One region of the Devosia sp. CAU 1758 genome, then DNA from elsewhere that is predicted to be linked to it. Evidence: predicted binding sites of a transcription regulator. Region 1 holds the regulator's gene; each other region holds the start of a gene.

What was found. Region 1 encodes LexA, which represses DNA repair genes until DNA is damaged. Its sites were predicted from a motif close to TGTTCNNNNTGTGTTCNG; they were not measured.
Region 2: a site for LexA is predicted at 2,784-2,801, ahead of ACXYMS_RS08050 (PA0069 family radical SAM protein). Genes of this name have one in related genera too.
Region 3: a site for LexA is predicted at 2,506-2,523, ahead of recA (recombinase RecA). Genes of this name have one in related genera too.

What each region holds. Positions count from the first base shown of each region.
Region 1 covers NZ_JBTLRJ010000003.1:367,318-374,478, forward strand. The annotation lists gene ACXYMS_RS11880 (beta-galactosidase) at 1-125, opposite strand, end outside; gene ACXYMS_RS11885 (SMP-30/gluconolactonase/LRE family protein) at 133-1,008, opposite strand; gene ACXYMS_RS11890 (2-dehydro-3-deoxy-6-phosphogalactonate aldolase) at 1,005-1,616, opposite strand; gene ACXYMS_RS11895 (2-dehydro-3-deoxygalactonokinase) at 1,629-2,546, opposite strand; gene ACXYMS_RS11900 (IlvD/Edd family dehydratase) at 2,834-4,642, shown strand; gene lexA (transcriptional repressor LexA) at 4,711-5,430, opposite strand; gene ACXYMS_RS11910 (molybdopterin molybdotransferase MoeA) at 5,548-6,750, opposite strand; gene moaC (cyclic pyranopterin monophosphate synthase MoaC) at 6,747-7,161, opposite strand, start outside.
Region 2 covers NZ_JBTLRJ010000002.1:413,327-420,487, forward strand. The annotation lists gene ACXYMS_RS08040 (LysR family transcriptional regulator) at 61-963, shown strand; gene ACXYMS_RS08045 (MDR family MFS transporter) at 1,014-2,501, opposite strand; gene ACXYMS_RS08050 (PA0069 family radical SAM protein) at 2,872-4,020, shown strand; gene ACXYMS_RS08055 (hypothetical protein) at 4,017-4,598, opposite strand; gene ACXYMS_RS08060 (DUF4180 domain-containing protein) at 4,670-5,035, shown strand; gene ACXYMS_RS08065 (ribonuclease HII) at 5,038-5,730, shown strand; gene ACXYMS_RS08070 (DNA methyltransferase) at 5,840-6,949, shown strand; gene ACXYMS_RS08075 (GGDEF domain-containing protein) at 7,143-7,161, shown strand, end outside.
Region 3 covers NZ_JBTLRJ010000001.1:1,000,683-1,007,843, reverse strand. The annotation lists gene alaS (alanine--tRNA ligase) at 1-1,174, opposite strand, end outside; gene recA (recombinase RecA) at 1,349-2,422, opposite strand; gene araD1 (AraD1 family protein) at 2,699-3,694, shown strand; gene ACXYMS_RS04965 (aldo/keto reductase) at 3,893-4,912, shown strand; gene ACXYMS_RS04960 (ArsR/SmtB family transcription factor) at 4,972-5,325, shown strand; gene ACXYMS_RS04955 (SRPBCC domain-containing protein) at 5,385-5,828, shown strand; gene ACXYMS_RS04950 (DUF2237 family protein) at 5,833-6,228, opposite strand; gene cckA (cell cycle histidine kinase CckA) at 6,322-7,161, opposite strand, start outside.

The sequences.
Region 1 (7,161 bases):
GACCAGGCAAACTCGCCGATACGCACGAACTTTATCCCCACTTCGGCCATGCGGGTCGCGTCGGTCTCCCACATCGTTTCGGGCCAATGTTCGGGGTAGTAGCAGACGCCGAGCGTGGGGGTCATGAAGGTCTCAGAGCTTGATTCTTGGTTCGGGCTGACCGGCGACATCGAGATCGATATAGAACACGCCGCCTGCGACCTTCTCGTCAGCAAGCTGGTCAGACGACAGGGTCTTGCTGGCGCTGGTCAGGAACAGGCGCTTGAGATCCTTGCCGCCAAAGGCGGGGCAGGTGACCTGGCTGACAGGCACCTCGATGATACGGTCAATCGTGCCGTCAGGGGCATAACGGATGACACAGGAACCGCCCCAGCGGGCATTCCAGAGATAGCCCGCGCTGTCGACGACAGCACCGTCAGGATAGCCGCGATGATCCGAGACATCTGCGAACAATTTCCATTCACCCAGCGGCATGCCGGTTTCCGGATCTGTTTCACATCTGAGGATTTTCTGACTCGGTGTATCGGTCCAGTAGGCGATCCGGCCATCGGGCGAAAAGCAGGTGGCGTTGGGAATCGCCACATTCGCGATGATCCGGCTCAGGACGCCTGCGCGATAATGGTAGACCGCGCCCTCCTTGGGCCCCTCATCCTTGACCATTGTCCCGATCCAGAAGGCCCCCGAGGGGTGTACCCGGCTGTCATTAGTGCGGTTGGTGACAACGTCGCGCTCAATGTCGATGATTTTGGTGATTGCGCCAGACCCCAGATCCAGGCGCTTCAGGCCAGTTTCGGTGGCAATCGCCAGGGTGTCGTCATCAATGATGGCGGCTGCAGCGACGGATTCGTCGAAGTGCCACTGCTCCTGCATATCGCCTTCGGCGCTAGCGGCGAATAGCGTCTGGTTGTTGATGTCGAACCAGAACAATTGCACACGGCCATCATGCCAGAACGGACCTTCACCCAGGGCGCACTTGCTGTCGATGAGAAGCTTGGCGGTTTCCGTCATTTCGATACACCCCGTTCATAAGCGGCCACGGCCAGTTCGGCCCGTGCGGAGACTTCAGCGACACTCATGCCGGGTTTGAAAAGATAGGTGCCTAGCCCGAACCCCGTGCACCCGATTGTGAAGAATTCGTGGAAATTATCGGGGTTGGCCCCGCCCACGGCATAGACGGGCAGGGCAGGCGGGAGCACCGCTTTCATCGCCATGATGCCCTTGGCGCCTAGAACTTCTGCGGGGAAGAACTTGAGACCCGTCGCTCCTGCCCGAATCGCAGCAAAAGCATCGGTAGGAGAAAATACGCCGGGGTAGGACTTGAGACCCAGCCGGACCGTCTCGGATATGACCTCGGGATTGGTGTCGGGGGACACGATGAAAGTGCCGCCGGCGGCGGCCACCGCCCGCACATTCTCCTCGGTCAGTACCGTGCCCGCGCCGATTTCCGCCCGGCCAGACAGGGCGGCAGCAGCGCGCCCGATGCTGTCAATCGCATTCGGCGAGTTGAGCGGCACCTCGATCAACGTGACGCCCGCTTCCACCAGAGCAGTGCATACCGGCACGGCTTCGTCCGGAGTGATGCCACGCAGGATGGCGATGATATGACGATGGGACACTTCTGAAAATCCTCAGGCAATGGATGCACGTGCGGCCTTGAGGCCTGCCAGCACCACTTCGGTGGAATCAACGATGCGGCCGGTCGCTCCGGTCATGGCCAGCACCTGGGCATAGAGCGCACAGAGGGCAGCGGAGCCGATCAGCGGCACGGGATCGGTAGCGATCTGGCTACTGTTGGCGGCAATCTCCGTGCCAATGAGAAGGCCCGACAGGTAACCGGCGCACCAGTCCGGCGTGCGACCCGAGAGCAAGGCGCTAGCCCGAACCCGGAACAACTGGCCCAGCAAGTCCGCCGGATTGTCAAGGCCATCGCGCGCACCGGTCTGGAACCCATTGTCGCGTTCGGGTCCGTCGAGGTCACCCGAAAGAGAATGGCGCAGCACGGAATGGGTCTTGAGCAGTTCGAACATCTCCCCGGTCATAGCGGTGGAGAAACCTGTGATCCGTGTGCCGTCGAGCCGCGCCCACTTCGAGTGCGTTCCGGGCATGCAGACCAGGCCCGAATAGCCCGGCATGATGGATGCGAGGCCCAGAAGCTGGGTCTCCTCGCCGCGCATGACATTTTCGCCACCGTCTCGCTGGCAGACGCCGGGCAGGATGGACACTGCCAGGTGCGTCTCCGGTACCGACGGATGCACGGCGCCACGTCCCAACTGGCCGAGGTCTGTCGGCGCGTCAAGATAGGGCGCTTCCATCCAGCCCTGTCGGGCGCCAGCCATACCGCAGACAACTACATCCAACATGCCCGCCGGCAAGGGCATCTGAGCTGCTACCGCACTCAACGCCGCCGGAAATTGATCAGGCGAGAGCTTGCCCATGCCCTTGTCGGACCCGGCCGTCGCGACGACGGAGCCATCGGTGCTGATGCCCCAGGCGCGCAGGTTGGATGTTCCCCAGTCCACGGCGATCCATGCAATCGACTCAGTCAAGTTGTCCTCGCTCCCGGCTCTGGCGCGGCGTGACCCTAATGCCCCGCTGTGCAACTGGCCAGACCGATTCCCCGCCAGCATTTCAATAGCGCAGCGTCCGACCAAACGCCCGTCCGCCGGTAAGCTGAATTGCGTCGGTAGGCAGATTTCCACTAAAGGATGCAGGAACCGGCGCTATTTGTATGATTTTTTCCTCCAACCCATTCACACAACGGTTCGGCGTGATAGAACAACGTCCACCAAGGCCCTCACATCCGCGCCCTGCGGACGAGCAAGGAACAGGCAAGATGACTGCAGACAATGGCGGCACCGGCGGCCGCAAACTACGCTCGCGCGCGTGGTTCGATAACCCCGACAATCCCGATATGACGGCGCTCTACCTGGAGCGCTACATGAACTTCGGAGTGTCGCGCGAGGAACTGCAGTCCGGCAAGCCGATCATCGGCATCGCCCAGACCGGGTCCGATCTTAGTCCCTGCAATCGACACCATATCGTGCTCGCCGAACGCGTCCGCGAGGGTATTCGCGAGGCAGGCGGCATCGCCATCGAATTCCCTGTCCACCCCATCCAGGAAACCGGCAAGCGCCCGACGGCCGGCCTCGACCGCAACCTGGCCTACCTAGGCCTCGTGGAGGTGCTCTACGGTTACCCCCTCGACGGCGTCGTACTGACCATCGGCTGCGACAAGACAACACCGGCCATGCTGATGGGCGCCGCGACCGTTAACATCCCCGCTATCGCCCTTTCCGTCGGCCCTATGCTCAATGGCTGGCACAAGGGAGAGCGCACTGGCTCGGGTACCATTGTCTGGAAGGCGCGCCAGATGATGGCGGCCGGCGAGATCGACTATCCCAAGTTTATCGAACTGGTGGCCTCGTCAGCGCCCTCGACTGGCTATTGCAATACCATGGGCACCGCCTCGACCATGAACTCGCTGGCCGAGGCCCTGGGCATGCAGTTGCCAGGATCGGCCGCCATTCCCGCGCCCTATCGCGATCGCCAGGAAATGGCCTACCGCACCGGCAAGCGCGCCGTGGAACTGGTACATGAGGATCTCAAGCCCTCGGACATTCTGACCAAGGAAAACTTCCTCAACGCCATCGTGGTCAATTCAGCCATTGGCGGCTCGACAAATGCACCGATCCACATCAACGCCATTGCCCGCCATATCGGCGTCGATCTCAATATCGACGAATGGCAGCAGCATGGACTGAAGGTGCCGCTGCTGGTGAACCTGCAGCCGGCAGGCGAATATCTGGGCGAGGACTATTACCACGCCGGTGGTGTCCCGGCGGTCGTCAACGAGTTGATGGCCCAGGGACTCATCCACGAGAATGCCCCGACCGTGAATGGCAAGACCATTGGCGAGAATTGCCGCGCGACACCCATCCAGGATGACAAGGTCATTCGGCCGTTCGGCAATCCGCTCAAGGCGGAATCGGGTTTCCTGGTACTGCGCGGCAATCTGTTCGACAACGCCATCATGAAGACCAGCGTGATCTCGCCCGAGTTCCGCGAGCGCTACCTGTCCGATCCGCAACATCCGGGCATGTTTGAGGGCAAGGCCGTGGTGTTCGATGGCCCGGAGGACTACCATCACCGGATCGACGATCCCTCGCTCGACATCGACGAGCACACCCTGCTCTTCATGCGCGGCGCCGGCCCCATTGGCTATCCGGGCGCTGCCGAAGTGGTCAACATGCGTCCGCCCGACTACCTGATCAAGAAGGGCATCCACTCGCTGGCCTGTATCGGCGACGGCCGCCAGTCCGGCACTTCGGGTTCACCCTCCATTCTCAATGCTTCTCCGGAAGCCGCGGCCGGGGGCAATCTTGCCATTCTCAAGACTGGTGATCGCGTTCGCATCGACCTCAACAAGGGCGAGGCCGATATCCTTATTTCCGACGAGGAAATCGCCACGCGCCGCGCAGCGCTGGAAGCGTCAGGGGGCTATAAGTTTCCCAAGCACCAGACTCCATGGCAGGAAATCCAGCGCGGCCTGGTCGACCAGCTCGGCAGCGGCGCTGTCCTGCGCCCAGCAGTCAAGTATCAGCGCATCGCCCAGACCGAAGGCGTGCCGCGCGACAACCACTAGCTCCGCGCACTCTCGCCAATAACAAAGGCCCGCCAGATAGGCGGGCCTTTTCTCATCGCGGATGTGGCTCAGTATTTGCGCAGCAGGCCCACTAGCCGGCCCTGCACCTTGACCCGGTCGGGCGGAAAGATGCGGGTTTCATAGGCCGGATTGGCCGCTTCAAGCGCCACCGTGTCGCCCTTGCGGCGCAGGCGCTTGAGCGTGGCTTCCTCGTCATCGACCAGGGCAACGATGATCTCGCCAGTCGAGGCATGCTCCTGCTTCTTGATAAGCACCGTGTCGCCGTCGAAAATGCCGGCCTCGATCATGGAATCACCACGCACTTCAAGGGCATAGTGCTCGCCGGCACCCAGCATTTCAGGCGGCACGGCAATGGTATGGGAGTGGGTCTGGATGGCTTCGATCGGCGTACCGGCGGCGATGCGGCCCATGACCGGGATCGACACCGGCCTGGCGTAATCATCTGATCCCATTGCGCTATTTCGAACTGGCGGATTGGCGACCTTGCCCAGATTGCCTTCGATGACGGAAGGCTCGAACCGCGACTTGCGGCCACCCAGCGAGGGGTTCATGGAATCGGGGAGCTTGACCACTTCCAGCGCGCGCGCCCGATTGGGCAGGCGACGGATAAAGCCACGCTCTTCAAGCGCCGTGATCAGCCGATGGATGCCGGATTTTGACGCAAGATCAAGGGCATCCTTCATCTCGTCAAAGCTCGGGGGAATGCCGCTTTCCTTCATCCGCTCGTGGATGAACATCAGCAATTCGTGTTGTTTGCGCGTCAGCATTGGCCCCACCATCCAGAATCGGAACATAGACGGAACGACCATACATGTTCCACTAATGTTCTGCAATGCCTCGATCCAGGAGTCCCGTCATGAACGAAAAGCAACAAGATGAACGCCTCAGAAGGCATTCAGGGGCACAGCCTCAACGATGGTCCCGACCGGCTGACCCGGATCATGCTCAGGCTGCACGATGAGGAAGTCGGAGCCGGCCAGAGACGAGGTATGACCACTGTCCGTCTGCGAGACGGGCTGTAGCATGGGGCCGGCGTCTGTTTGCACGAGGCGAGCCCGCATGAAGTGGCGGCGGGCACTGTTGGGCGATGTCGGCGCGGCCAGGGGCAGCCGCCAGGCCGGAGGTTCGGCGAGGCCAAGCCAGGCCCGCAGGGCCGGCTTGAGGAAAACCATGGCCGTAACCATGGCCGACACGGGATTGCCCGGCAGGCCAAAGACAAGGGTCCGGCCGCACGTGCCAAACATCAGTGGCTTTCCCGGCCGCATGTTGATGCGCCAGAAATCGAGGGTAACGCCGAGTTCCCTCAGTACGTCCTGGACCAGATCATGCTCTCCCACCGAGGCGCCGCCCGTGGTGATGAGGAAGTCGGGCTCGGCGGCAAGACTGGCGGCAACCTTGGCGCGGAGCGTCGCTGCGTCGTCGCGGACAATGCCATGGTCGGTGATGGTCTGGGCATATGGGGCGAGCATGGCGCCCAGCCCGAAACTGTTGGAGGCCACGATCTGGTCCGGGCCAAGCGGCGTGCCGGGCAAGACCAGTTCGTCGCCGGTGGCCATCAGGTGCAGATGCGGGCGGCACGCGACAGACAGGCTCGCCGCATTGGCCGCCGCCGCCACCGCAATCTGCATCGGCGTCAGCCGCGTTCCGGCCGCCACCAGCACCTGGCCAGTTGAAAAGTCGTTGCCTTTGGAGCGGATGCTGTGGCCTGGCCGGGCAGGGGCGGTGAACCGCACCCGGTCGCCCTCGCGCACGGCCTCTTCCTGCATGATGACCGTGTCTGCCCCAGCCGGGACCGGCGCCCCGGTAAAGATGCGGACGGCCTGGCCCGGACCAACCGACCCGCCAAAGCCGGCGCCAGCCTGTGAGGTGCCGACAAGGTCGAGGAACGCGCCCTCGGCGGCATCGGCAGCGCGCATCGCATAGCCATCCATGGCGCTGGCATCAAAGGGCGGCTGATCATGGCGGGCCTTCAGCGGTTCAGCCAGCACACGGCCAGATGCTTCTGCCAGCGGCACATTTTCGCGCACAACCGGCGGCACATGCGCGAGAATTGCCTTCAGCGCGTCGTCGACCGGAAGCAGGCTCATGGCGTCCGAACGAAATCGCCCGACTTGCCGCCGGATTTTTCAATGAGGCAGATGTCGGAAATGACCATGGCGCGGTCGATGGCCTTGGCCATGTCATAGAGCGTCAGTGCCGCGGTGGAGGCAGCGACCAGGGCTTCCATTTCCACCCCGGTCTGGCCGGTGGTCTCGGCGGTCGCCAAAATGATAATGGCATGCTTGCCATCGGCATTGATCTCGACGCTGACCTTGGACAGCGGGATCGGGTGACAAAGCGGAATGAGCTCCGACGTCTTCTTGGCCGCCATGATGCCGGCAATGCGCGCCACGGCAAGGGCGTCGCCCTTCTTGAGACCGCCGCCCAGGATCGTTGCCATGGTGGCAGCCTCGCCACTCAGTCGCGCCCGCGCCACGGCACGCCGTCGCGTAACCGGT
Region 2 (7,161 bases), on a different contig from region 1:
GCATGCAAAAATATGGAAAAATGGACGCAATGCCCCCTCACTCATTCCAAAATTGCATCAATGAAGCTCAGTCTGCTCGAATTGCTTGTGAGTGCTGCAGATGCGGGGAGCTTTGCCGCTGCCGCCGACAGGCATCAAACTGACCCCTCGACCGTCTCGCGCCAGATTGCCGCGCTCGAAAGGCAGCTGGGCGGACGGTTGTTCGAGCGCAACACGCGGCATCTGTCGCTGACTGAAACCGGTGCCAATGTGCTGGTGCATGCGCGTCATATCCTGACCGAAATGGAGGCGCTTCGGGACTGCGTTGGTGAAGCGGCTAACAAGGTGCGGGGTAAAGTTCGGCTCTCGGCGTCGGTGGCCTATGGCGAAAGGCGGGTTGTGCCCCTATTGGGGCGACTGCAGGAAAGGCATCCCGAGCTCAAGCTTGAGCTGGTTCTCACCGAGACCCAGCAGGACCTGGTATCGGAAGGGATCGACCTAGCCCTCAGGCATGCTTCGCATGTGTCGGGTGATGTTGTGGCGGCCCGCTTGCATGGCACGGGCTATATCCTCTGTTGCTCGCCCGCATTCGCCGCGCGACACGGCACGCCGGAGACCCTTGGTGACCTCGGGCGGTTCGCTTGCCTTGCCTATGCCCTTCCGGGCATGGGCGAGCGGTGGTTCCGGCTTGGCGAGGCGAGGCCGGCCAACCCGGTCATTGTCGACCCCGCAATGTCGATAAGCTCACCCCTGGCGCTGCGGCGCGCCTGCCTCGACGGGGCCGGCATTGCCCTATTGGCCGACTGGCTGGTGGAAGACGATATCCGGATGAACCAGCTCGTTGCGCTGCTTCCCAACGAGAGGCTTTCGCCTTCGGTTGGGGAAAACGCCGCGTGGCTGGTCTATCCATCGCGGCCTTATCAGCCCCGGCGTGTCCGCGTGGTCATAGACTTTCTGAAGCAGGTGCTGGGTGCGGGCTCATAAGGAAAAGGCGCCGGATTGCTCCGGCGCCTTATTGGTTGAATTCTGGCAGATCAGTGCCCGCCGGCGTGTCCCGGCATGCCGCCTTCGGGCTTGCGGATGAAGAATGCCGCAAGGATGGCGAAAAGCGAGATGATCGCGCCGACGAGGAAGGCGAGGCGGATACCGCCGGCCAGGGCCTCGACCGGGTCAATGCCTTCGGCGGAAAGGGCGGCCGTGCGGATGGTCATGAGCGCGATGAAGAGCGCAATGCCAGCCGCGCCGGCCAGCTGCTGCACCGAGCCGAGGACGGCGGAGGCATGGGAGTAGAGCTCCATGCGCACCGAGCCCATGGACGAGGTGAAGACCGGCGTGAAGATCAGCGCCAGACCGACGCTGAGTACCATGTGACCCGCCAGCAGCGCCCAGGGCGAGGTATCCTGACCGACCGTGGTCAGTGCCCAGAGGACGACCGAGACCAGGATCGTTCCCGGCACGGCCAAAACGGTGGGACCGACCCGGTCAAACAGCCGCCCGACGAAAGGTCCCATCAGACCCATGATCAGGCCACCCGGCAAAAGCAGAAGGCCGGTCTGCAGCGTGTCGAGGCCGACGACGTTCTGGGTATAGATGGGCAACAGGATAATCGTACCGAACAGGGCCATCATGGCGATCAACATTAGGCTGACCGACACGGTGTAATTGCGAGACTGGAAGACGCGCAGATCAAGCAAGGCGCGGTCGTCGCGCTGCAGCACCAGCTGGCGCCAGATGAAGGTGGCCATGGCCACAACGCCAACGGCGATTGGCACCCAGAGCGGGATCATCGGGGGCTCGCCGACATGAGCGAAACTCTCGCCAAGGCCGGAGAGACCATAGACAAGACCACCAAAAGCCAGCGCAGAGAGCACGACCGAAAGATAGTCAAGCGGTGCATAGCGCGGGGTAGAGACATTGCGGATGCGCAGCGCACCTAGAACCAGCGCCCCCACGGCGATGGGCAAGGTGAAGTAGAACATGAACCGCCAGTCGAAATTGGCCAGGATGAAGCCGCCAATGGTCGGGCCGATGGCCGGCGCCACCGACATGACGATGGAGATATTGCCCATGGTCTTGCCGCGCGCCTCCGGGGGCACCAGCGTCATCACCGTGGTCATCAGCAGCGGCATCATGATGGCAGTGCCCACTGCCTGCACCACACGGCCGGCAATGAGCAGTTCGATGCCGGGCGCCAGGGCGCAGATCAGGGTGCCGATGGTGAAGATCGAAATGGCCAGAAGAAAGATCGGCCGTGTGTTGAGCCGCTGCAGCAGGAAGCCGGTGATCGGGATCACCACTGCCATGGTGAGCAGGAAGGCTGTGGTCAGCCACTGCGCGAGGCTGGCGGCGACGCCCAGATCCGCCATCAGATGGGGAATGGCCACGCTCATGATGGTTTCGTTGAGAAACACCACAAAGGTGGAGACCAGGAGGATGGCTATGACCAGCCTGTTACGTGCGGCGTTGTCGGGATGGTGCGGCGCAATATCGGGCGCGGCATCCATGGTGGCTTCCATTGTCATGTTCATGTCCCTCGAGAGAATCGTGTTGCCCATGCGACGGGGAGGACCGTCAGCTTTCGACACGGTGTTCCGAAATTTCTGCGACAGGCATTGTCAGCAGCGAATGGTCTGGTGCTCCGGCGCGGATCGTAGGGTCAGACGCGTCGGACACGAAAATTTGCGCGGGGCCGAATGAGCCTTGTTGGGCGCCGTTGTCTACGCCCGTCGGGGCCGCGCGTAAAGTCTTGCAATGCATGGGCACCATGCCGATATATATTGCGGCAGCGGTCGATATCGCTGTTGTGTTCTTGTTCTGTTCTCATCTACCTGATAGCATTGTCATGCGTTGGAGGAAGCCGATTCCCTCCCCGCGCAGCCAGGAGACAGGACCATGGCCCTTTATCAGGCCCCCTCTTTTGAAGCCCTCGAACGCCTGAGCCGCAGCCGCGATGCTGATCTGGCGCGGCGCGAACTGGTACAGCCCGACCGCATTCGCGGGCGAGGCGCCCAGACCAATCGCACCGGACGATTCGAGACGCACCAGCGCGACAGCTTCGACGATGGCTGGGGCAATGTCGAACCGATGCCGGTGTTCGAGACCGTCGAACATATCGAGCGCGCTAAATCCATCATCACCACCAATGACAGCCCGGACATTGGCTTCGAGCGGTCGATCAATGCCTATCGGGGCTGCGAGCATGGCTGCTCCTATTGCTATGCGCGACCCAGCCACGCCTATCTGGGGCATTCGGCGGGGGTGGATTTCGAGCGCGACATTTATGTGAAAGCCAATGCGGTGGAGGCCCTGCGGACGGAGCTGGCCGCGAAGAATTATCGCGCCAGGCCCATCGCCATGGGAACCAATACCGACCCCTACCAGCCGTCCGAACGGACCCATAAGCTGACGCGCGGCATTCTCGAGGTTATGCAGGAGACAAGGCACCCGGTGATGATCACCACCAAGTCAGCACTGATCGTGCGCGACCTCGACATCCTCACCGAACTGGCAAAGCTGGGGCTGGTGAAGGTGGCGCTCTCGGTCACCTCGATGGACCACAAGCTGAGCCGCAAGATGGAGCCGCGCGCCTCCTCTCCGGCAAGGCGGCTGGAGGCCATCAAGCTGTTGAGTGAAGCGGGCATCCCGACGGCCATCTTTGCCTCGCCGATGATCCCGGCGATCAACGACATGGAACTCGAACGTATTCTCGATGCCGGCAAGGCACAGGGGGCGATCAGCGCCTCGATGATCCTGCTGCGCCTGCCCGGCGAGGTGCGCGACGTGTTCCGTGAGTGGCTCTTGCGGCATTTCCCCGACCGGGTGCGCCATGTGCTCTCGCTGGTGCGCGATACAAGGGGCGGGCGCGACAATGATCCGCGCTTCGGCACCCGCATGACCGGCGAAGGGCCCTACGCGACCCTGTTGCGCCAGCGTTTCGAGAAGGCGCGCGAGCGCTATGGTCTCGAGGCCAAGCTGCCGCCGTTGCGCGCCGACCTCTTCGTGCCGCCCAAGGTGGACAGCCCGCAGATGAGCCTGTTCTAGTAGTCCTTCACCTTGCGGGCATAGGTGGCCATGAAATCGAGCGAGGCCAGCACGCCACGCAATGATAGCCAGGTTTCGACAGGGTCCTCCTGCCCGATCAGCGGCACCGAGAGGGTCACTGCGTTGCGGTCTTTCATCGTGTCGATAAGAGCGGCAAGCCGCTCGGGATCGGAGATGAAGAACTGGTTGATGGTGTTGTGCCGGGTTTCAATGTCCGTGCCCAAGGCCAGCTCTATCGGGTCCTCGCCGCCGAAACGGAGGGATATGGGCCGCGAGGGATCGTACCCGCCCTCATCGGGCGACACCGTTATGGCAAGGTCGATCTCGCCGTCGAGACGGTCGCGGATGAGTGTCAGCTTGTAGGCTGGCAGGCCCGCGCCATTGAGCTCCTGGCTACCGGTGCTGGCAAAGCAGGAATAGCCGTAATAGTCGGCGGAATCCTCGACGATGGCATCGGGGCAGGCCGCGAGCCAATCGCGATTATACTCGCGCCATTCGCCGAAAGGATGGTGGAAGGGTTCGGCCACTACCGGGCCGGCCAGCACCAGAAATGCCAAAAGGCCTGCTGCTTTGCGCATAAACGTCTCTCTCGCCTTTGCCCCCCGGCCAGACTCTTGTATCAGCAAGTGGCAACCGGGAACATATCGTCATGGCCGTGGAGACCATCAACAGGATCAATGTGTTTTTCGTCGCTTCCGAGGGTGCCGCCCTCAGCAGCGAACAGGACGCGCTTGACCTTCTGGGCGAAACCTATGGCACCGAAACCGACATGATCGTGGTTCCGGCAAGCCGGTTCGCGCCGGAATTCTTCGACCTGAGCACGCGCATGGCCGGGCATTTCTTCCAGAAATTGCAGAACTACAAAATGCGCCTGGTGATCCTGGGCAATGTTTCGCAGCCATTGGCGGCGAGCAAGGCGCTGCGCGATTTCGTCGGCGAGACCAATCGCATCGGGCATCATCTGTTTGCCGCAGATCGCACGGCGCTTGACGCCGCGCTGAGCCAGAAGGGCTGACAATGGCACGCAGAACCAAGGCGGCCGAAGTGGAGAGCGCATTGTTTGCGCCGGAAGCCGGATTCCCCGATTTCAGCCATGAGGAGATGCTGCTGGCGCAGGGGGCACGCTGCGTCGTGGGAGTCGACGAGGCCGGGCGCGGTCCGCTGGCCGGACCGGTGGTGGTTGCCGCCGTGCGGCTCGATCCGGACAACATTCCCCAAGGCCTTAATGACAGCAAGAAGCTGACGGCCGAGCGGCGCGAGGCGCTGTTCGAAGAGATCATGGCCTCGGCCGAGGTTGCCGTGGTCTCGGCACCGCCCGACGCCATTGTCCTGCTCAATATTCGCGGGGCGACGCTGGCCGCCATGGCCCGGGCCGTGCGGGCCCTGCCCTGCCCGGCCGACCGGGTATTGGTGGACGGGCGCGACGTGCCGCCCGGCCTGCCCTGCCCCGGCATTGCGCTGATCGGTGGGGACGGGCGCAGCGTCTCGGTCGCTGCGGCCTCGATCGTGGCCAAGGTGGTGCGGGACCGCATGTGCGAAATCATGGATTGCGATGCGCCTCATTTCGGTTTTTCCGGGCACAAGGGCTATGGCACGGCGGCCCATCTGGCGGCGCTGAACCTGCATGGTCCCTGCCGCCATCACCGCAATGAGTTTGCCCCGGTCGCCGCGCTTCTGGTGCAGAAAACCACTATCAAAATGGTGGGTTAACCCCTCGCTAACCCCTTGCGAACGCTCCATTAACCCCTAGCCGATATAACGGGATTGTTAGTACTGCGTTAGGGTTAAGTGCATGTTGCGTACCGCGCGTACGGCCCGTATGGCCGATGCGGAAAGGGAGGGCACACGCCTTCCGATCGATACTATCCTTGTGGGCGATTGCATCGACCACATGAATAGTTTGCCGGCCGGCTCCATCGATCTCATTTTCGCAGATCCCCCTTATAATCTGCAACTTGAACAGGGTCTCACCCGTCCCGACCAGTCCAAGGTCGATGCGGTGGATGATGACTGGGACAAGTTCGACAGTTTTGCCCATTACGATGCCTTTACCCGCGGCTGGCTCAAGGCCGCACGGCGGCTGCTGAAGCCGGACGGCGCTATATGGGTCATCGGCTCCTATCACAATATCTTCCGGGTCGGCACGGCGCTGCAGGACCTCGATTTCTGGATGCTCAACGACGTGGTCTGGCGCAAGGCCAACCCGATGCCGAATTTTCGCGGCACGCGCTTTACCAATGCGCATGAAACGCTGATCTGGGCCGCCAAGAGCCAGAAGAGCCGCGTGACCTTCAATTATGAGGCCATGAAGCTGGCCAATGACGATACGCAGATGCGGAGCGACTGGCTGTTCCCGATCTGCACCGGCTCGGAGCGACTCAAGGACGAGGACGACGGCAAGCTGCATCCGACACAGAAGCCCGAAGCCCTGTTGTTCCGTATTCTCAATGCCACGACCAAGCCGGGCGACATCGTGCTCGACCCGTTTTTCGGCACCGGCACGACTGGCGCCGTGGCGCGAAAACTCGGCCGGCATTTCATCGGCATCGAACGCGAGGCCAGTTATATCGCCGGCGCTCGCGAGCGCATCGCCTCGATCCGTCCCGGTGTGTTCGAAGCCCTGCAATCGGTGACACCCAAGCGCAAGGAAGCCCGGATTCCCTTCGGTTCGCTGGTCGAACAGGGGATGCTTGAAATTGGCACGCAACTTTTCGACTTAACGAGACGTTACTCTGCCATGGTTCGTGCAGACGGCTCCCTCGTCTCAGGTCCCCACCAAGGTTCGATCCATCGGGTCGGCGCATTGGTCCAAGGCTCTGAGTCATGCAACGGGTGGACTTTCTGGCACCACGAACAGCATGGACGTATCGAACCGATTGACTCCCTTCGGGCCGATATCCGTCAAAAACTTGATTTGCTTTCTGCCTGACCCTGACCTCCAATCCTCCCTCAGGCTCTAATCACTGGCCGCCGGTTCGTCCGGCGGCCTTTTTCTTTGTCTCAGTGTGCCAATGTTCCCTTAATCATGATCCAACGTGATCATGGGTTCAAACCATTCTAAGCCCGGTATTAACCTCATCTGGTCCAGATCTGAGCGCTATCGAAGCGTAAGGAACCACGAGATGACGATTTTGGTGGGGC
Region 3 (7,161 bases), on a different contig from region 1:
AGAGCTTGAAGGCGGTCGCGCCGTCGAGCGTGGCGCCCTCGCCAAGGCTAGCCGTCTCGGCTTCCAATATCTGCAGGCCGCGCCCCAGCGTCTTGAGGAAGCGGCCCTCTTCGAGGCGCACCGTCTCGGCGATCATCGCCTCGCCGCGGCTGAGTTCGGGATAAGCCTGGCCCATCTCCCGGACTAGCGTCGGCACCAGCTTGTGGATCACTGGCTCATTGGCGCCGAGCAGAGTGGCGTGGCGCATGGCACGGCGCATGATGCGCCGGAGCACATAGCCGCGACCTTCATTGGAGGGAAGCACGCCCTCGGCGATCAGGAAGCTCATCGAACGCAGGTGATCGGCTATGACGCGCAGGCTCCGGTTGCCCGGGCCGCTGACATCGGCATTGGTGGCATTGGCCGCGGCCCCGATCAGCGCCTTGAACAGGTCGATGTCGTAATTGTCGTGTACGCCCTGCATGACGGCGGCAATGCGCTCCAGCCCCATGCCGGTATCGATCGAGGGACGTGGCAAGCCGGTGCGCGAGCCATCCGGATGCTGCTCGAACTGCATGAACACCAGGTTCCAGATCTCGATCCAGCGGTCGCCATCTTCTTCCGGGGAGCCCGGCGGGCCGCCCCAGACCTTGTCACCATGGTCATAGAAGATTTCCGAACAAGGGCCGCAGGGACCAGTATCGCCCATCTGCCAGAAATTCGACTTGGCACCGAGCCGCACGATGCGGTCTTCGGAGAGACCAGCGATCTTCTTCCAGAGCGCCATCGCCTCGTCATCGTCTTCATAGACGGTGACCATGAGCTTTTCCTTCGGCAGCGCCCACTCCTTGGTGAGCAGGGTCCAGGCCAGTTCGATGGCCTGATCCTTGAAGTAGTCCCCAAAGGAAAAATTGCCCAGCATCTCGAAAAAGGTGTGGTGGCGCGCGGTGAACCCGACATTATCGAGGTCATTGTGCTTGCCACCGGCACGGACGCATTTCTGTGCCGTGGTCGCGGTCGAATAGGGGCGCTTCTCGACGCCGGTAAAGACGTTCTTGAACTGCACCATGCCCGCATTGGTGAACATCAGCGTGGGATCATTGCGCGGCACCAGCGGGCTGGACGACACCGCCTCATGGCCGTTGCGGGCAAAATAGCCGGTAAAGCTCGAACGGAGATCGTTTACGCTGGTCATGCAGAGGCTTTCATGGCGAGCGGACGCGGACGCGCCCAAAGGAAATTTTGAGGCTTTCTATCCCGCAGGCCTTGGGCCTGTCCAGCATTGCGAGGCCGCTCCACGCCGCCAAGGGACAACAAAAAAGGCACCGGATGACCGGTGCCTCAATTAGGGAGCATGGGATCGGGGAGGTTACTCGTCGCTATCGCTGTTATCGTCCCCGCCGGCCACCAGCAAAACTTCACCAAGAAGGCCAGAACTCTCGCGCACGCCGTGCTCGATGGTCGCCGCAATTTCGGGATTGTCCTTGAGGAACTGGCGTGAATTCTCACGGCCCTGGCCCAACCGCTGGCTGTCCCAGGAGAACCAGGCCCCCGATTTCTCGACAATGCCGGCCTTGACGCCCAGATCGAGCAATTCGCCTGTCTTGGAAATGCCTTCGCCATACATGATGTCGAACTCGACCTGGCGGAACGGCGGCGCCAGCTTGTTCTTCACCACTTTTACGCGGGTCTGGTTGCCCACGATCTCCTCGCGGTCCTTGAGCGCGCCGATGCGGCGGATATCGAGACGCACCGAGGCGTAGAATTTGAGCGCATTGCCACCCGTTGTCGTCTCGGGCGAGCCATACATGACGCCGATCTTCATACGGATCTGGTTGATGAAGATGACGAGGCATTTCGACTTGGAAATGGATGAGGTCAGCTTGCGCATGGCCTGGCTCATCAACCTGGCCTGGAGGCCCGGCAGGCTGTCGCCCATTTCGCCTTCAAGCTCGGCACGCGGGGTGAGCGCCGCCACCGAATCGACCACCAGTACGTCGATGGCGCCGCTTCGGACCAGCGTATCGGTGATTTCAAGCGCCTGCTCGCCGGCATCGGGCTGCGAAATCAGCAGGTCATCGACATTGACGCCCAGCTTGCGGGCATAGATCGGATCGAGCGCATGCTCGGCATCGACAAAGGCACAGATGCCGCCCTTGCGCTGCGCCTCGGCAATTACATGCAGCGCCAGCGTCGTCTTGCCCGAGCTTTCCGGCCCGAAAATCTCGACGATACGACCCTTTGGCAGGCCGCCAATGCCCAGCGCAATGTCGAGACCGAGCGAGCCGGTAGAGATAGATTCGACCTCGATGGACGAAGCCTCGCCCAGGCGCATGATCGAGCCCTTGCCGAAATTCCGCTCGATCTGGCTCAGCGCGGCCGCGAGAGCCTTGTCCTTATCCATCGATCCACCCTCAACAACGCGAAGCGGCGAAGCTGCCATAATGCTGTCTCCTTATTTCACGCTCTCGAAACCCGTGCAACGAGAGGCGGCTGATGCCTGATGTGTCCAATTCGTGCTTTATTTGTTCTCATTTTGTTTCGGTCACGTCAAGAGACAAAATGAGAACATCGCCCGCTGGAGCCGAAGACGGCGCTCGCCTGCTGGTAGGGCGATTCTGGCCTCTGCGTCTTCACTTCATTAAAAGTATGATTTTTGACTGGACAGTTCGGTTGCGGACACGTTTTATGCCGCCAAATTTCTCCAAAGGACCGCTCCATGCACCTCATCCAGTATTTCGACGACAAGGGAAACCGCGCCGTCGGCGTGACGCGCAATGGCCAGACACACCGCGTCAATGGCGTGACCAGTGTCTATGACCTGGTGCAGAGCGCGTTTGCGGACGATATTGGCCTGTCTGCCGCTGTTGATTCCAGCGGCCTCGGCGAGGCCGTGGACAAGCAGGCGCTGGCCAGTGAAGGCCGCCTCCTCGCGCCCATCGACCATCCCGATGCCGCCCATCTGCACGTCACCGGCACCGGTCTTACTCATCTCGGCTCGGCCGCGACGCGCGACGCCATGCACAAGGCCAATGGCGACAAGCCGGCAGGCGAGTTGACCGACAGCATGAAAATGTTCCGCATGGGTCTGGAAAACGGCAAGCCGAAAGCCGGCGAGAAGGGCGTGCAGCCCGAATGGTTCTACAAGGGCAATGGTCACATTGTTGCCAATCCGGGCAGTGCCATTCCCTCCCCCGCCTTCGCGCTCGACGCTGGCGAGGAGCCCGAAATCGCCGGCATCTATGTGATCGACCCCAATGGCCAGCCGCGCCGCCTCGGCTTTGCCCTGGGCAATGAGTTCTCCGATCACGTCACCGAGCGGATCAACTATCTCTACCTCGCCCATTCCAAGCTGCGCGCCTGTTCCTTCGGCCCGGAGCTGCGCGTCGGCGACCTGCCGCGGCATATCGAGGGCATGTCGCGCATTCTCCGCGACGGCAAGGTGCTGTGGGAAAAGCCCTTCCTCTCGGGCGAGGACAATATGAGCCACACTATCGCCAATCTCGAATATCATCACTTCAAGTATGACCTGTTCTGCCAGCCCGGCGACGTGCATGTGCACATGTTCGGCACGGCGACGCTGAGCTTTGCCGATGGCATTTCCACCCAACCCGACGATGTGTTCGAGATCGAGGAAAGCCAGTTCGGCCTGCCGCTGCGCAATCCGGTGCGCGTCGAAGCGGAAAAGCCGGTGATGATTGACGGGGTTTACTAGGCCGCCCCCACACACTCGGCGCCGCCCTCGGGCTCGACCCGAGGGCCGCTATCCAGTGGCAGGACCCATAAATTGGAGCTCCCGATCTGGCCCTCGGGTCAAGCCGAGGGCGGAACCGTGTGGGATAGGGCGCCACGCTCCGGCTTTACTCCCACCAACTAACATGTCAGTTATCCGGCGCCTGCACGGAGGACCGCCATGACCGCCCGCACATTGGAAAAACGCCGCATCGCCCAGACCGATCTGGCGGTGACGACATTGGGGCTGGGCGGCGCCAGCCTTGCCGGCATTTTCTCGGCCGTGCCGGCCGAACAGGCCCGCGCTACCGTGGCCCACGCGCTCGACATGGGCATCACCTATGTCGATACGGCCCCGCAATATGGTCTTGGCCGCTCCGAGCATCTGATGGGCGATGTCGTCCGCTCGGCCACGCCCCGCCCGATCATTTCCACCAAGGTCGGACGCCTGTTACGGCCCGTCTCCCCTGCTGCGCAGGACAAGGGCAATTGGATCGATCCCCTGCCCTTCGACCAGCACTATGACTATTCCTATGACGGGGTGATGCGCTCCTACGAGGACAGCCTGCAGCGCCTGGGCCTCGAGCGCGTCGACCTTCTCTATGTCCACGATATCGGCGTGGCCACCCATGGCGTCGAAGCTAACAAGCCCCTGTGGCAGCAGCTCGCCTCGGGCGGCTACAGGGCGCTGCGCGAACTGCGCGAAAGCGGCGCGGTCAAGGCCATCGGGCTCGGCGTCAATGAGTGGGAAGTGCTCATGGACGCCTTTGCACTGGGCGACTGGGACGTGTTCCTGCTGGCCGGCCGCTACACCCTGCTCGAGCAGACAGCGCTTGCGCCGTTCATGACCACCTGCCTCAAGCGCAAGGCTTCGGTGGTGGTCGGCGGCCCGTTCAATTCCGGCATCCTGGTGGGCGGCGACAAATTCAACTACGCCAAGGCTCCCGATGACATCGTGACCAAAGTCCGCGCCATCGAGGCGGTGTGCAAATCCTTCAACGTGCCCCTGCCCGCCGCCGCCCTGCAATTCCCGCTGACCCATCCGGCCGTTTGCAATGTCCTGCCCGGCCCGCGCTCGCCCCAGGAGCTGGATGGTATTCTCGACTGGTGGGACATTCGCATCCCGGCCGCGCTCTGGAGCACCCTGGCCGACGAAGGCCTCCTGGCTCAAGGAACGCCCATTCGCGGCGGCTCCGCTTGACCCAACATCCGGGCAGACCTTATAGATAACTATATGGTTTTGTAACGGGATCGTTTTGAATGGCCGACACCGCGCGTCTCGACGCCACCTTTCACGCCCTGTCCGACCCGACGCGGCGGGCCATTCTGGCGCGGCTGGCGCGCGATGGCGACGTGACCGTCATGGATCTCGCCGAACCCTTCGCCATGAGCCAGCCGGCCATCTCCAAGCATCTCAAGGTGCTGGAAAAGGCCGGGCTAGTGTCGCGCGGCCGCGACGCGCAGAGGCGTCCGGTGCACCTTGAGGCCCAGCCGTTGGCCGAGGCCACGCGTTGGATGATCGACTACCGCAAATACTGGTCGGCGCAGTTCGGTCGGCTCGATGGGCTCCTCGACGAATTGCAGGCGCTCGAAGCCATGGCCGGCAGGACTTGAGGAGGCAGGCATGATGTTTGGCGACCCGCTCTCGGTAAGCGCCCCCAACCGACACCCAGATCGTCATTGAGCGCGGTTTCGCGGCGCCGCCGCATCTGGTCTATGCCCGCTACACCCAGCCCAGCCTGATCCGCCGCTGGCTGACCGGCCCCGATGGCTGGACCATGCCGGTCTGCACCTATGACGCCCGCACCGGCGGCGCCTACCGCTTCGATTGGCACGGCCCCGGCGGTGAAGGCTTCCTCGCCGTCTCGGGCGGCATCAGCCAGATCGACGCCATCCGCTATGTCGACAGCCAGGAAGTGTTCGACACCGGCGTCATGGGCCCCGCCTATCGCGCCGAACTCCTGTTCGAACTGGATGAGCGCGGCACCAAACTGGTGAACACCCTGACCTATACCTCGCTCGCCCACCGCGACATGGTCGCGGCCACCGGCATGGCCGATGGCATGGAGATGAGTTTCCAGAGCCTTGATCGGCTGTTGGCGTCGGAGCAGGACTGAACTGCTAGTTCAAATCCATCGCATAAGCCTTGAGAAACTCGAGCGGAACCAGATCTAGCACGCGCTGATTGGTCGCCCGCAGATAGACGCGTGGCGCCTTGCCGGCATTGTGCGCCTGGGCCCAGCGCGCGGCGACGAGGCACCAGCGATTGCCGGCGACGAGGCCGGGAAAATTGTAGTCCGGCATGGGCGTCGAGAGGTCGTTTCCGACACTGGCCGAGTAGGCGAGAAAATCGTCCGTCACCGCTATGCAGACCAGATGCACCGCCATGCCCTCGGGCCCCGCCGCGCAATAGCCCGATCGGAAATAGCCGGTCAGCGGATCGTGTGAACAGGGCTGCAAGGGTTCGCCCAGGACATTGAGCTCGGACTGGCCTTCGATCCGGGGGACGACGTTCATGATTTTGTCCAATCCCAAAGTTCGCGTTCTTTGCCCGCCCCGCCCTTGATCCCTTCCCATCGAGGGGAGGATCAAGGCTCCGTGTGACTGCAGTCAACCATCCGTCTTGTCGATCCGCCGCAGCACTTCCTTGACCTTGGAATTGATCTGGTCGAGCGAATAGGGTTTGGGCAGGAAGTCGACGCTCTGGTCGTCCTCTATATCGCGGCGCACGCTTTCCTCGGCATAGCCGGAGACGAAGATGATCTTGAGCCTGGGCATCTTTTCGCGGATGACCTTGAGCATGGTGGGGCCGTCCATTTCCGGCATCACCACGTCGGAAATGATCAAGTCGACCTGGTAGTCGAGATCGGCCAGTACCTCCAGCGCTTCCTCGCCCCCATCTGCCTCGAACACTTCATAGCCGGTCGCCTTGAGGGCGCGGGCCGAGAAGGCGCGCACGCTTTCCTCGTCCTCGACCAGCAGGATGCGCTCGTGACCGGTCAGGTCCTTGACGGGTGCGGCGGCAATGGCGGCCTTGGCGGCGGTTTCTTCGGCGCTGGGAACATAGCGGGGCAGGAAAATCTTGAACGTGGTGCCTTCGCCAAGCGTCGACACCGGATAGATATAGCCCTCGGTCTGCTTGACGATGCCATAGACCGTCGAGAGGCCCAGGCCTGTGCCCTTGCCCAGTTCCTTTGTAGTGAAGAAGGGCTCGAAAATCTTGCTGATCACCTCCGGGCTCATGCCGGTGCCGGTGTCCTCGACATCGATGAGAACGTAGTCGGCCGGAACCATGCCCTCGAACCTCATCCCCGTCGTCTCTGCCTCGGTGACATTGGCGGTGCGAATGGTGATCGCGCCGCCATTGGGCATGGCATCGCGCGCATTGACCACCAGGTTGATGATCACCTGTTCGAGTTGCACCACGTCGGCACGCACCGGCCAGATATT